2 regions of the Paenibacillus phoenicis genome follow, and region 2 is predicted to be linked to the other one. Evidence: riboswitches for the same ligand, from Rfam matches in the RefSeq annotation. Region 2 holds a riboswitch; the other holds the start of a gene.
What was found. A riboswitch is a leader RNA that binds a small molecule or an ion and turns the genes downstream of it on or off. The one in region 2 is predicted to bind thiamine pyrophosphate.
Positions count from the first base shown of each region.

Region 1: another riboswitch for thiamine pyrophosphate. It lies ahead of tenA (thiaminase II); the one in region 2 lies ahead of U9M73_RS20520 (ABC transporter substrate-binding protein).

Region 1 is NZ_JAYERP010000001.1:1,628,551-1,634,086, reverse strand. Features, by position in the region: gene U9M73_RS07690 (alpha-mannosidase) at 1-2,389, shown strand, start outside; gene U9M73_RS07685 (hypothetical protein) at 2,413-2,535, opposite strand; gene U9M73_RS07680 (hypothetical protein) at 2,649-2,951, opposite strand; TPP riboswitch at 3,182-3,285, shown strand; gene tenA (thiaminase II) at 3,441-4,127, shown strand; gene thiM (hydroxyethylthiazole kinase) at 4,193-5,041, shown strand; gene thiD (bifunctional hydroxymethylpyrimidine kinase/phosphomethylpyrimidine kinase) at 5,038-5,536, shown strand, end outside.
Region 2 is NZ_JAYERP010000001.1:4,386,377-4,391,912, reverse strand. Features, by position in the region: gene U9M73_RS20540 (beta-propeller fold lactonase family protein) at 1-874, opposite strand, end outside; gene U9M73_RS20535 (CcdC family protein) at 1,026-1,517, shown strand; gene U9M73_RS20530 (cold-shock protein) at 1,708-1,929, opposite strand; gene U9M73_RS20525 (cold-shock protein) at 2,102-2,302, opposite strand; TPP riboswitch at 2,609-2,721, shown strand; gene U9M73_RS20520 (ABC transporter substrate-binding protein) at 2,907-3,944, shown strand; gene U9M73_RS20515 (MTH1187 family thiamine-binding protein) at 4,002-4,295, shown strand; gene U9M73_RS20510 (ABC transporter permease) at 4,292-5,062, shown strand; gene U9M73_RS20505 (ABC transporter ATP-binding protein) at 5,092-5,536, shown strand, end outside.

The DNA of each region.
Region 1 (5,536 bases), 2.8 Mb from region 2:
TGTCGCCTGGTTGTGGCGGCTGAAGCATACACGGGAAAAAGCAGCCCGCAGCTTCAGCACCGTACTGCGACTGATGGAGATGTTCCCGGAATACGTGTTCCTGCAAACGCAGCCGCAGCTATACGAATATCTGAAGCAGGATTACCCGGAGCTCTATGAACAGATCAAGGAACGGGTCAAAGAAGGACGCTGGGAAGCGGCCGGCGGCATGTGGCTGGAGGCGGACTGCAATTTGACGAGCGGGGAATCGCTGGTGCGGCAGCTGCTGTATGGGACGCGGTTTTTGCGCGAGGAATTTGGCCAGGAATGCACCTATCTGTGGCTGCCGGACGTCTTTGGCTACAGCTGGGCCTTGCCGCAGATTTTACGCAAGTCGGGTATTCACACGTTCATGACAACAAAAATCAGCTGGAACCAGTACAACCGCATGCCGCATGATACGTTTTGGTGGCGCGGCATCGACGGCAGTGAGGTGCTGACCCACTTCATCACCACGCCGCAGGACGGAAATTTCTGGTGGTACACCTACAACGGGCAGATCGAGGCGTCCAGCGTGCAAGGCATCTGGGAGGCCTACCGCGATAAAGAAGTGAACAAGAAGCTCTTGCTCTCTTACGGATACGGCGATGGCGGCGGCGGCGTAAACCGCGAGCACTTGGAGCTGCGTCGGCGCCTCGACGAGATGCCGGGTCTGCCGCGTGTGACGACCGGAAGGGCGGACGATTTTTTTGCGAAGCTGCATGAGACAGTGGAAGCAGCGGATCGTTACGTCCATACGTGGGACGGCGAGTTGTACCTGGAGTACCACCGGGGAACCTATACCAGCCAGGCGTACAATAAAAAAATGAACCGGAAGCTGGAGCTGCTGTCCCGGGACGCCGAATGGCTGCTTAGCTTGCAGGCGTTGCTTGCGGGCTGCGGAAACTGGGAGGCCTATCCGAAGGCCAAGCTGGACGAAAGCTGGAAAACGATCCTGCGCAACCAGTTCCACGACATCATCCCGGGCTCGTCCATTCCAGAGGTATACCGCGACTCCAAGGAGGAGTATGCCCAAGCTGAATCGCTGCTGGAGTCGTGCCGGGAGCAGGCCATTCAAGCCTTGACGAGCGATGCGGGGGATACGTATACCGTGTGGAATCCGTCCTCTTGGCCGTTTACCGGACTGGTTGCCTTGGAAGGTCAAGACACAGACACGGGAACACAGTGGATTCAAGCGGATGGGCAAAAGCTGCAATCCGAATTCGACGGGACGACCGTGTGGGTACGCGTGGAGAACGTGCCGCCGCTTGGCTTTGTAACGATCCAACGTAAGAAGGACGGGCAAGCAAATAACGCGGTGACAAGCGAACCGTTTAAAGCGCGGCCAAACGGGATCGAAACTCCGATTTATAACATTGAGTGGAACGACCGCGGGCAGCTGATCTCCATCTTCGACCGCGTCGCTGGCCGTGAAGTGCTGGCTTCCGGCGAACGGGGCAACGTGCTGCAGGTGTTTGAGGATAAGCCCAAAATGTTTGAGGCTTGGGACATCGATGTGTTCTATCAGGAGAAGCAGCGCGAGGTTGAGCAACTCCAAGAATGCAAGGTCGTTACCGGTACGCTGCGGGCTGTCGTCACATTTACCTGGACGTACATGAGCTCGACGATTCGCCAGCAGATGATTCTGTATGCCGATAACCGGCGGATCGATTTCCGGACTTGGGTGGATTGGCAGGAACGTCAGCAGCTGCTGAAGGTTGCTTTTCCAGTGGACATTCGGGCGACGGAAGCGACTTACGACATTCAGTATGGCAACGTGAAGCGCCCAACGCATTGGAACACGTCGTGGGATTTCGCCCGCTTCGAAACGGTCGGGCATCAATGGGTGGATTTGTCGGAGCGCGGCTATGGGGTTAGTCTGCTGAATGATTGCAAGTACGGGCATGACATTAAGGATCATGTGATACGCCTGTCGCTGCTGAAATCGGCAACGTACCCAGACCCGCAGGCGGATCGCGGCGAGCATGAATTTACGTATGCGCTGTATCCGCATGAGGGGGATTGGTCCGAAGGCGGTACCGTGCAGGCGGCAGCGCTCCTGAATCAACCGGTATACGCTACACCAGGTACGGCTCATACTACGTCGTTCTCCTTGCTCCAAACGAGCGGCAGTGCGGATGTCGTCATCGATGCGGTGAAAAAAGCGGAAGACGACGATAGCGTGATCGTCCGTTTCCATGAATATAAGGGCGGCCGGGGCCGCGTCCGGTTACACGTCGGAGTGCCCGTGGCGTCCTGGCAGGAAACCGACCTGATGGAACGTCCGGCCGGAGAGCTGTCCTCCGCAGATACGATTGAGCTGACAGTGACGCCTTATGAAATCAAGACGATTCGTCTTCAGTTGAAATAAAGATGGGCGAAACGGGCGCCTCCTCAGTTGTCGGAAGTGGGGGCGCCTGTTAGCGTTTCAATATCGTTAGAACCATAGAAAAATAAAACCACCAGAATAATGATCACAATCCATTCGGAAAAACCTTCGCCGTCAAATTGACCCATGTGGCAAACCCCCGTAATCGTAATTAAGTTCAAAGCGTACAATCTCCATTTGGCGTCCGCTGAAATGAACAGGCATTTGGAGCAACTCCGGCTTACGACAACGAACGCCAGCATTAGGAGGAACTGTCCGCTTTTTTCTTCATGGCATTAATGATGTCGTTGATGGTGAGATCCCCGTTTTCATTGAGGAAATTCAGCAGTTTATCGGCGTTCGCGTCGCTGCTGATCGTTTTGTACTCGCCAACCAAGGAGACGAACATGGTCGCGTTTCGGTATAACTGGACGGAATCCACGCGTAGTTTGCCGGAGAGCAGCAGCGCAGCTACGGTGTATTCCGGGGTTTTAGGCCGGAAGCCGCCTTTTTTGCCGTTCTTCTTGCTGGAAGACGAGGACTTGTTCTTTCCGGCTGAGTTCATGGCTTTACCTTCCTTAACTTGATGGAGTCCAGTTGCTTGTCATGCGGAACAGGTCGAACCGATCCCGAAATCGATCCTAAATCGATTCCTAGGAGTGCCCTGTTATTTATGCTATGCAACCGCGCGGGGTTGGTGTAGACGAAGAGACGCAAACGATCCACCTATTCCACCATCTGGACGGGATTGACAATCCAGGCAGGGACCGGTAGAGTAATAATTGAATTGCATAGGAAATCCACTAGGGGCGCCGTCATCGGCTGAGACAAGAGATCATCTTGGACCCTTTGAACCTGATCTAGTTCATACTAGCGTAGGAAAGTGGAGCCGGCCCCAAGTGACATGCGCTTAGGCTGCCATGAGTATATCGGTATGCCTAGGGTTCATCCAGCCGCTCCCTCTACGGAGCGGCTTTTTTGCGTGCTCTGGCAGCTCGGTTTGCCGTTGTCCTCTCAGAGGATTTCCTTGCCAAAATTTGTGGAGGTGGAGAAGTTGGGATTTTCTCAAGAGTTGCGTAGGAAGGCGGACGGAATTTATCAAGCGATATTTGATCATCCCTTTGTCAGAGGTATTGCGGAAGGCCGGTTACAGAAAGAACAGCTCATTCATTACGTCAAGCAAGATTTTGAGTATCTGAATGCTTACATGCGAATTTACGGGATCGCGATTTCCAAGTGCCAGACCCGCGAGGAGATTGCGTTGTTCAATCAACAGATCGATTTCATTTTAAACAGTGAGATTCATCCGCATCACAATTTTTGCCGGGTGGCCGGGGTGAAATTTGAAGATTTGCAAGGCTTTCCGCTAGCCCCTTCGGCTCATCATTATATCCGTCATATGCTGACGGTGGCCCACGAAGGAAGTTTGGGAGAAATATACGCCGTGCTCCTGCCTTGTCCGTGGACTTATCTGGAGATTGGCAAGAAGCTGTTGGAGGAAGTGCAGCCGACGCCGGAGCATCCGTACTATGAGTGGATCACTTTCTACGGTCAACGGGCAGGAGGCGTCACAGAGAAGTTCATGCGGGCGTTGGACCAATGGGCGGAAACCGCCAATGCGGCGGAGCGTCAACGCATGACCGAGCATTTTTTGCAGAGCTGCCAGCTCGAATATCTCTTCTGGGATATGGCGTATCGGTTGGAAGATTGGCCGGTTGCGGTGCCGGTGCTTCAGCTGTAACTCCGCGCCGATTCGCTATCCATCCATGCCCAAAGCCAAATGATCGAAAGAGAGGTTGAACTTATATGAGTTTGCTGGAAAAAGAGCTATCCGAAGTGCTGCAAAAGGTGCAAAATACGAAACCGCTCGTTCATAACATCACGAACGTGGTTGTCACGAATTTTACGGCGAACGGCTTGTACGCGCTTGGCGCGTCGCCGGTCATGGCGTATGCGCCGGAGGAGGTGGCCGATATGGCCAAGATCGCCGGCGCGCTTGTCCTTAACATCGGCACGTTGTCGACGCCGCAGGTGGAGGCGATGATCCTTGCCGGCCAGTCGGCGAACGCCCACGGCGTGCCGGTGCTGCTTGACCCGGTGGGCGCGGGAGCTACCGCCTTCCGGACCGAGTCGGCGCTGAGCATCCTGCGCGAGGTGAAGGTGTCGCTCGTGCGCGGCAACGCGGCGGAGATCGCCCATCTCGTCGGGGAATCCCGCGAGATCAAGGGCGTCGACGCCGGCGACACCGCGAGCGCCGAGGCGGCCGAGCTCGCGGTGCGGGCCGCGCGGGCGCTGAACACGGTCGTGGCGATCACCGGCCGTGAAGATGTCATCACCGACGGGCTGCAGTGCCGGATCGTGAGCGGCGGCGACGCGCTGCTCACCCAGGTGACCGGCACGGGCTGCCTGCTGACGTCGGTGTTGGGGGCTTTCGCCGCGGTGGAGCGCGATCTGCTGCTGGCCGGCACCGCCGGGCTGGCGTTCTATGGCGCTGCCGCGTCCCGCGCCGCCGAGCGGACGGCTTCGGCCGGCCCGGGCAGCTTCCAGATCGCGTTCCTCGACGAACTGGCGAAGCTGCACCCGCACTCGCTCAAAGGGCACGCGGCAGTACGTGAATTTCAGGCGACCGGAGCCGGCGGATGGTGGGTCGGATGAGCCAGATCGCTAGAGCCTTAACGATTGCCGGGTCGGACAGCGGCGGCGGGGCTGGCATCCAGGCCGACCTGAAAACGTTCCAGGAGCTGGGTGTATTCGGGATGTCGGCGATCACCGCCGTGACGGTTCAGAACACGCTGGGCGTGTCCAACGTCTATCCGCTGCCTCCGGAAGCTGCGGCAGAGCAAATCGATGCGGTTGGCTCCGACCTCGGCGTAGATGCGCTAAAGACCGGAATGCTGTTCAGCGCCGAAATCATTGGGGCGGTGGCCGCGCAAATCCGCGCGTTCGGCTGGAACCGGGTCGTTGTCGACCCGGTGATGATCGCCAAAGGCGGAGCTTCCTTGCTCCAGACGGAAGCGGTGCAGGCGTTGCGCTCGCAGCTGCTGCCGCTGGCGTACATCGTAACGCCGAACCTTCCCGAAGCGGAGGTGCTGTCCGGCCTGTCCATCCGCAGCATGGAGGACCGCCGCGAGGCAGCAAAACGGATCTGTG
Region 2 (5,536 bases):
TTACACTACTTCCCTCATGGCAAATCAGGGCCGTCATTTCTCCTAACGACCCATCCGCTTCCAGTGCAAAGGCATTCACATGCCCGCTGGAATAGTTGGCGACCAGCAAAAACGGATCCCGCCCACATTTCAAAGCCAGATGGCACGGGTCGGCCCCATGCGTTGCCCGTTCGCTGTGCAACATCGTCAGCTTCCCATCCTTAGGATCAACCGCAAATCCAGCAACCTGCCCTTCGGTCTGTTCACTTACCGCATACAATCGCATACCCTTCGCATCGAAGGTCACAAAGGAAGGGTTGGTGAGGCCCGCAGTCTCGTGGATAACCCGCATCTCGCCGGTATCCCTCTGCAGCTCGCAGAGATAAATTCCTGGCTCCCCGCGATCAGCATAAGAACCCACAAAAAAGTGCCAATTCGGTCCAGCTTCCTTGCTCACCGATTTCTCTTCCTTCTCTTTCTCAAATTCATCCAGCATCTGCTTCACTTCAGACAACGGAAGCCGATCAAAAAACATCTCCACCTGTTTCTCTGCCCCGCTGTAGATCTGGTTCATCACGGCAGGGATGTTCGAGGAGATATTACAGGAAGAGTGTTCGCTGCCGGAACACCAGTTGGGATGCAGCGATCCTTGAGCGAAGATGCGGTACAAATCGCCGAGAGTAACCTGCGAAAGCTCGCACTTTAGCAAGTACCCGCCGCGGGCCCCTTCCTTCGTCGTCACCAGGTCGTGGCGGCGAAGCAGGCTGAGCACCTTACGTACACGGGCCGGATGGGTCGCGACGCTGCAGGCGATCTGTTCGCTATTGGCCATGCGATCCTCCTTGGAATCTAAATACAACAAGCAATGGACGGCGACCGTTAATTCGCTATTCATCTTCCTTCTTCCCCTTCCCTTACCAAGTTTGAAACAAGTGCAGACGAGTATGTTATAATGTTCTCGCGAATCGCTATTCGCTAGTCACTTTATTCCATTTCGCTAAATACTCAATATATACATACTATATACTTACAGAAAGGGAACCTCTATGAACCTAATGAATCCCTCTTATATGCAAGCCGCCTTTACCGTTGGTGCAATGGCCATGGCCGTCGCTGTTCTGTTTATCCGTCTGAAAGCCAGTCGTCGGCCTGTCACGGTGAAGAAAATCATCATTCCTCCTCTAGGAATGACAACCGGCCTCTTCATGTTTGTTGTGCCGGAAACGCACATTCCTCTCCTGTGGGGCGTAATCGCCTTCGCTTTCGGTTGGCTCCTGTTCTCCTATCCGTTGATTCGGACAACCAAGTTCGAGAACATCGGCGGCGAAATTTACGCGGAACGTTCCCGCAGCTTTATCTTTATCCTGATTGGACTGCTTGTCGTCCGTCTCTTGCTGCATGAGGCCGTAGAACAATACGTCTCCGTCATGCAAACCGCGGCGCTGTTCTTCCTGCTCGCTTACGGCATGATTATTCGCTGGCGGCTGTATATGCTCAAGCAATACCGGGCAATGACCGGGAATACCGCCTCCTCATGATTCACGAAACCGTTGCAGCACCTCAAACATATTAAATTTTCTATATAGATGCAATCCTTTTATGGAGATTTTATTTTTACATCACTTTCCAATCTATCACCCGGATGAATACAACAACAGCCGTACTCGCATGAAGCGAATACGGCTGTTGTTGCTCACCGCGCTCTCCGATTCCGGCAGCAGCTTTCGCCTATGCCTTCTTGGACGACGATCTTTGATCGGAGCTTGGATTGCTCAGTTGAGGGAGCATGCGCATCCCCATGACCATCTCGGACGAGCAGAGCGGACATACGGGGCTATATTCAAAGGTGAAATTGTCCCGCATCCACCCGTTGCAGTCATCGCTAGTGCAGGTCCATACCGGCGTATTTTCCTCAGGAATTTCCTCTAACGTCTTTTTACGGTAGTTCATAAATTCCCCTCCTCTTCAAGGTGAACGTTCCAACCAGGTGAATCGATGTAATTGTTGCAGCTTTATATGTACCATCAGAAGCGGACTTCTGAAAAATTAACCTCATGAATGATCTTCGCGAAGAAAAACTGCCCTTAATGCGAGCACGCATTAAGAGCAGTTCCTAACTAACTTACAGTTTTACAACGTTCTCGGCTTGCGGGCCGCGGTTGCCTTGAACCACGTTGAATTGTACGCGTTGGCCTTCGTCGAGGGTTTTGAAGCCTTCGCCGGTGATTGCGCTGAAATGAACGAATACGTCATTTCCGCCTTCCACTTCGATGAAGCCAAAACCTTTCTCAGCGTTAAACCATTTCACTGTTCCGGTTTCCATGGGGAATACCTCCTGTTTCAAGATTAACATGATTCATTTTTTTAACAGAAGTCGCTCAATAAAGGCTGACCCTTATTGAACATGCACCACTTGTATAAAAAAAATTCACACATTGAAAAAAGTTCCAGTTTTATAAAGTGACACCCTTTTCAATGCGTGAATGATATCCTCTTTCAAAACCATGATTTGAACTCATTATATCCTTTTGCCAGATAAAAAGCAAATCCCCTGGTTTTTGCAAGCTGGTCCGGAAAGACTGGACAAATCCAGTTGGCGAAAACTATAATGACAGATGTAATCTGCAGTCATATTGTTCAGGGGTGCTGGAATTGGCCGGCTGAGAGTGTATCCCTCCAAGATACTGACCCTTCAACCTGATCTGGATAATGCCAGCGTAGGGAGCCATACCATGGTGATGAACTTATTTTACATGTCATTTCCATTGCCTATTGCGTCCCGGATCCGGGACGTTTTTTTGTATCCGGAAGTTGGAAGTTACGCTTAAGGACGCACATCCAGGGTTATACCAAGAACAAGCTGCGGAAATCTACACCAACGAAGGAGAGTAGAAGTCGTGAAAGTTCAAGTACGTACCGCACTGGCCATGTTTCTCGGTTGCTTGCTGCTGATATTGTCCGCCTGCGGCGGAGCGAATGGGAACAGCGCCGGGAAGGCGAAAGCCGGAAACCCAAGCGGGCAAAATACCGAAGCCGCCGCACCAAATCAAGGTTCTAACACAGAGCTGCAAGATGTTAAAGTCGTGCTCGACTGGAGCCCGAATACGAACCACACCGGGCTTTACGTCGCCAAGGATCAAGGCTATTTCGCCGAGGAAGGGCTGAATGTGGACATCCTCCTGCCCGGTTCCGGCGGTGCTGAGGCGATGGTTGCCTCCGGAGAGGTGCCGTTTGGCGTCAGCGTGCAGGAGAACGTAACTCAAAGCCGGATCCAAGGCGTCCCGCTCGTCTCGATTGCCGCGATCATTCAGCACAATACGTCCGGCTTCGCTGCCCCCGTAGACAAGAATATTAAATCGCCTAAAGACTTCGAAGGCAAAGCCTACGGCGGCTGGGGCTCTCCGGTGGAACAAGCGGTGATCCAATCGATCATGGACCTGCAAGGCGCTGATGTCAACAAGGTGAAATTCGTTAATATCGGGGATGCCGATTATTTTACGGCAGTGAAGCGGGATATTGATTTTGCCTGGATTTTCTACGCCTGGACAGGCATTGAGGCCGAGCTGCGGGGCGAGCCGATCGACATGCTGTATGTCAAGGATTTCTCCGAGAAGCTGGACTACTACACCCCGGTACTCGTGACAAACGAGAAGACGGTCAAGGACAACCCCGAGCTGGTAAAGGCTTTTATGCGGGCCGTGTCTAAAGGTTACAATTATGCGATCGACCATCCGGAAGAAGCGGCGCAGATCCTGTTGAAAGCCGTACCGGAGCTCGACAAGGACCTGGTGGTGGCCAGTCAAAAATGGCTGAGCCCGAAATACAAGGACGATGCTCCGCGCTGGGGCGAGCAGAAGAAAGAAGTGTGGCAGAACTACTCCGATTGGATGTTTGATCGCAAGCTGCTGGAAAAACCGCTTGACGTAGATGCCGCTTTTACCAACGAGTTTTTGCCAAGCGAATAATTTACTATACTTTAACCCAATGATGCCAAATCCCTATTCGAAAGGATGAACCCACCCATGCCAAACGCGTTATTAAGCATTCAGATCATTCCGAAGACACCCAACGGCGAAGACGTCATTCCCTATGTAGACCGGGCCATTGAAGTGATTCAAGCATCCGGGGTCAAATATCAGGTGAACCCCCTGGAGACGACCATGGAGGGGGATCTCGACGAGCTGCTGGCCATCGTGAAGAAAATGAACGAAGCCGTCATTGAGTTCGGCAGTACGGGCATCATTTCGCAAATTAAAATTTCGTACAATCCCAAAGGCGTCAGCATGGATAAGCTGATTGAAAAATATCGGCCATGAATCTCCGCAGCCTTTGGCACAACATCTGGCCGCCCCTCGTGGCGGTCATCTTGTTTTTGCTGATCTGGCAGGGCGCTACCGCCTGGTTCCACATCGAGAAGTGGATTCTCCCCAGCCCGGTGGATATCGGTCGTGAAGCGGCTGCCGGTGCGGCCAGCTTAGGGGAACACACGGCGGCGACGCTGCGGCTGATGTTTATCGGCTTTGCCATCGGGACGCTCGTAGGCTTGCTGACGGCGTTTGTCCTGCATTATGTCCCGTTTCTGAAGGCGTCGCTATATCCGCTGATCATCCTAAGTCAAAACGTGCCAACCATTGCGCTGGCGCCGCTGCTGATGATCTGGTTTGGATTTGGCATCCTGCCGAAGATTATCGTCATTACGCTCGTCTGCTTCTTCCCTGTCGCCGTGGCGGCCATGGACGGACTGAGCCGCACGGATCGGGCGATGCTCGATTATATGCGAATGATCGGTGCGTCCAAGGCGGATATTTTCCGCAAGCTGGAGGTGCCCTACGCGATCCCTTCGATCATGTCCGGGGTGAAAATCGCCGCAACGTACAGCGTCATGGGGGCGGTCATTGCCGAGTGGATCGGCGCGGACAAGGGCATCGGCTACTATATGATGCTGCAGAAGGCGTCGTTCCGCACGGATAAGATCTTTGTCGCCATCGCCATCATCGTGGCGATCAGCCTCGCGATGTTCGCCTGCGTCGCTTTGTTGGAAAAATGGCTTGTCCGCTATAAACCGGCGAACGACCGGAGATAGGGCAGCTTACGGAAAGGAAGGCTTGGTTCATGAGCGAAGCATCAACGCATAGAGATAACGCCATCCCCGCGCTGGAGGTCCGGCAGATCCATAAAACGTTCCGCGACCGACGCCGGGAGGTCCCGGTCCTTCAAGACATTTCGCTGCGGGTGCCGGCCGGCGAATTCGTGTCGATCATCGGCCCATCCGGCTGCGGCAAAAGCACGCTGTTTCACGTCATCGGCGGCCTGACTGCGCCGGATCAAGGCGAAGTGCTCCTTCAGGGACGCCCAGTCACCGGCCAGCGCGGACATATCAGTTACGTGCCGCAGCAGCCGGCGTTATTCCCTTGGCGGACGATCGAGGAGAACGTCGTGCTGGCGCAGGAAATCGCCGAGGCCGGAAGCCGGAGCTCCCGTGCGGACATCCAGCACTGGCTCCAAAAAGCCGGGTTAAGCGGGTTTGAACGGGCTTATCCCCATATGTTATCCGGCG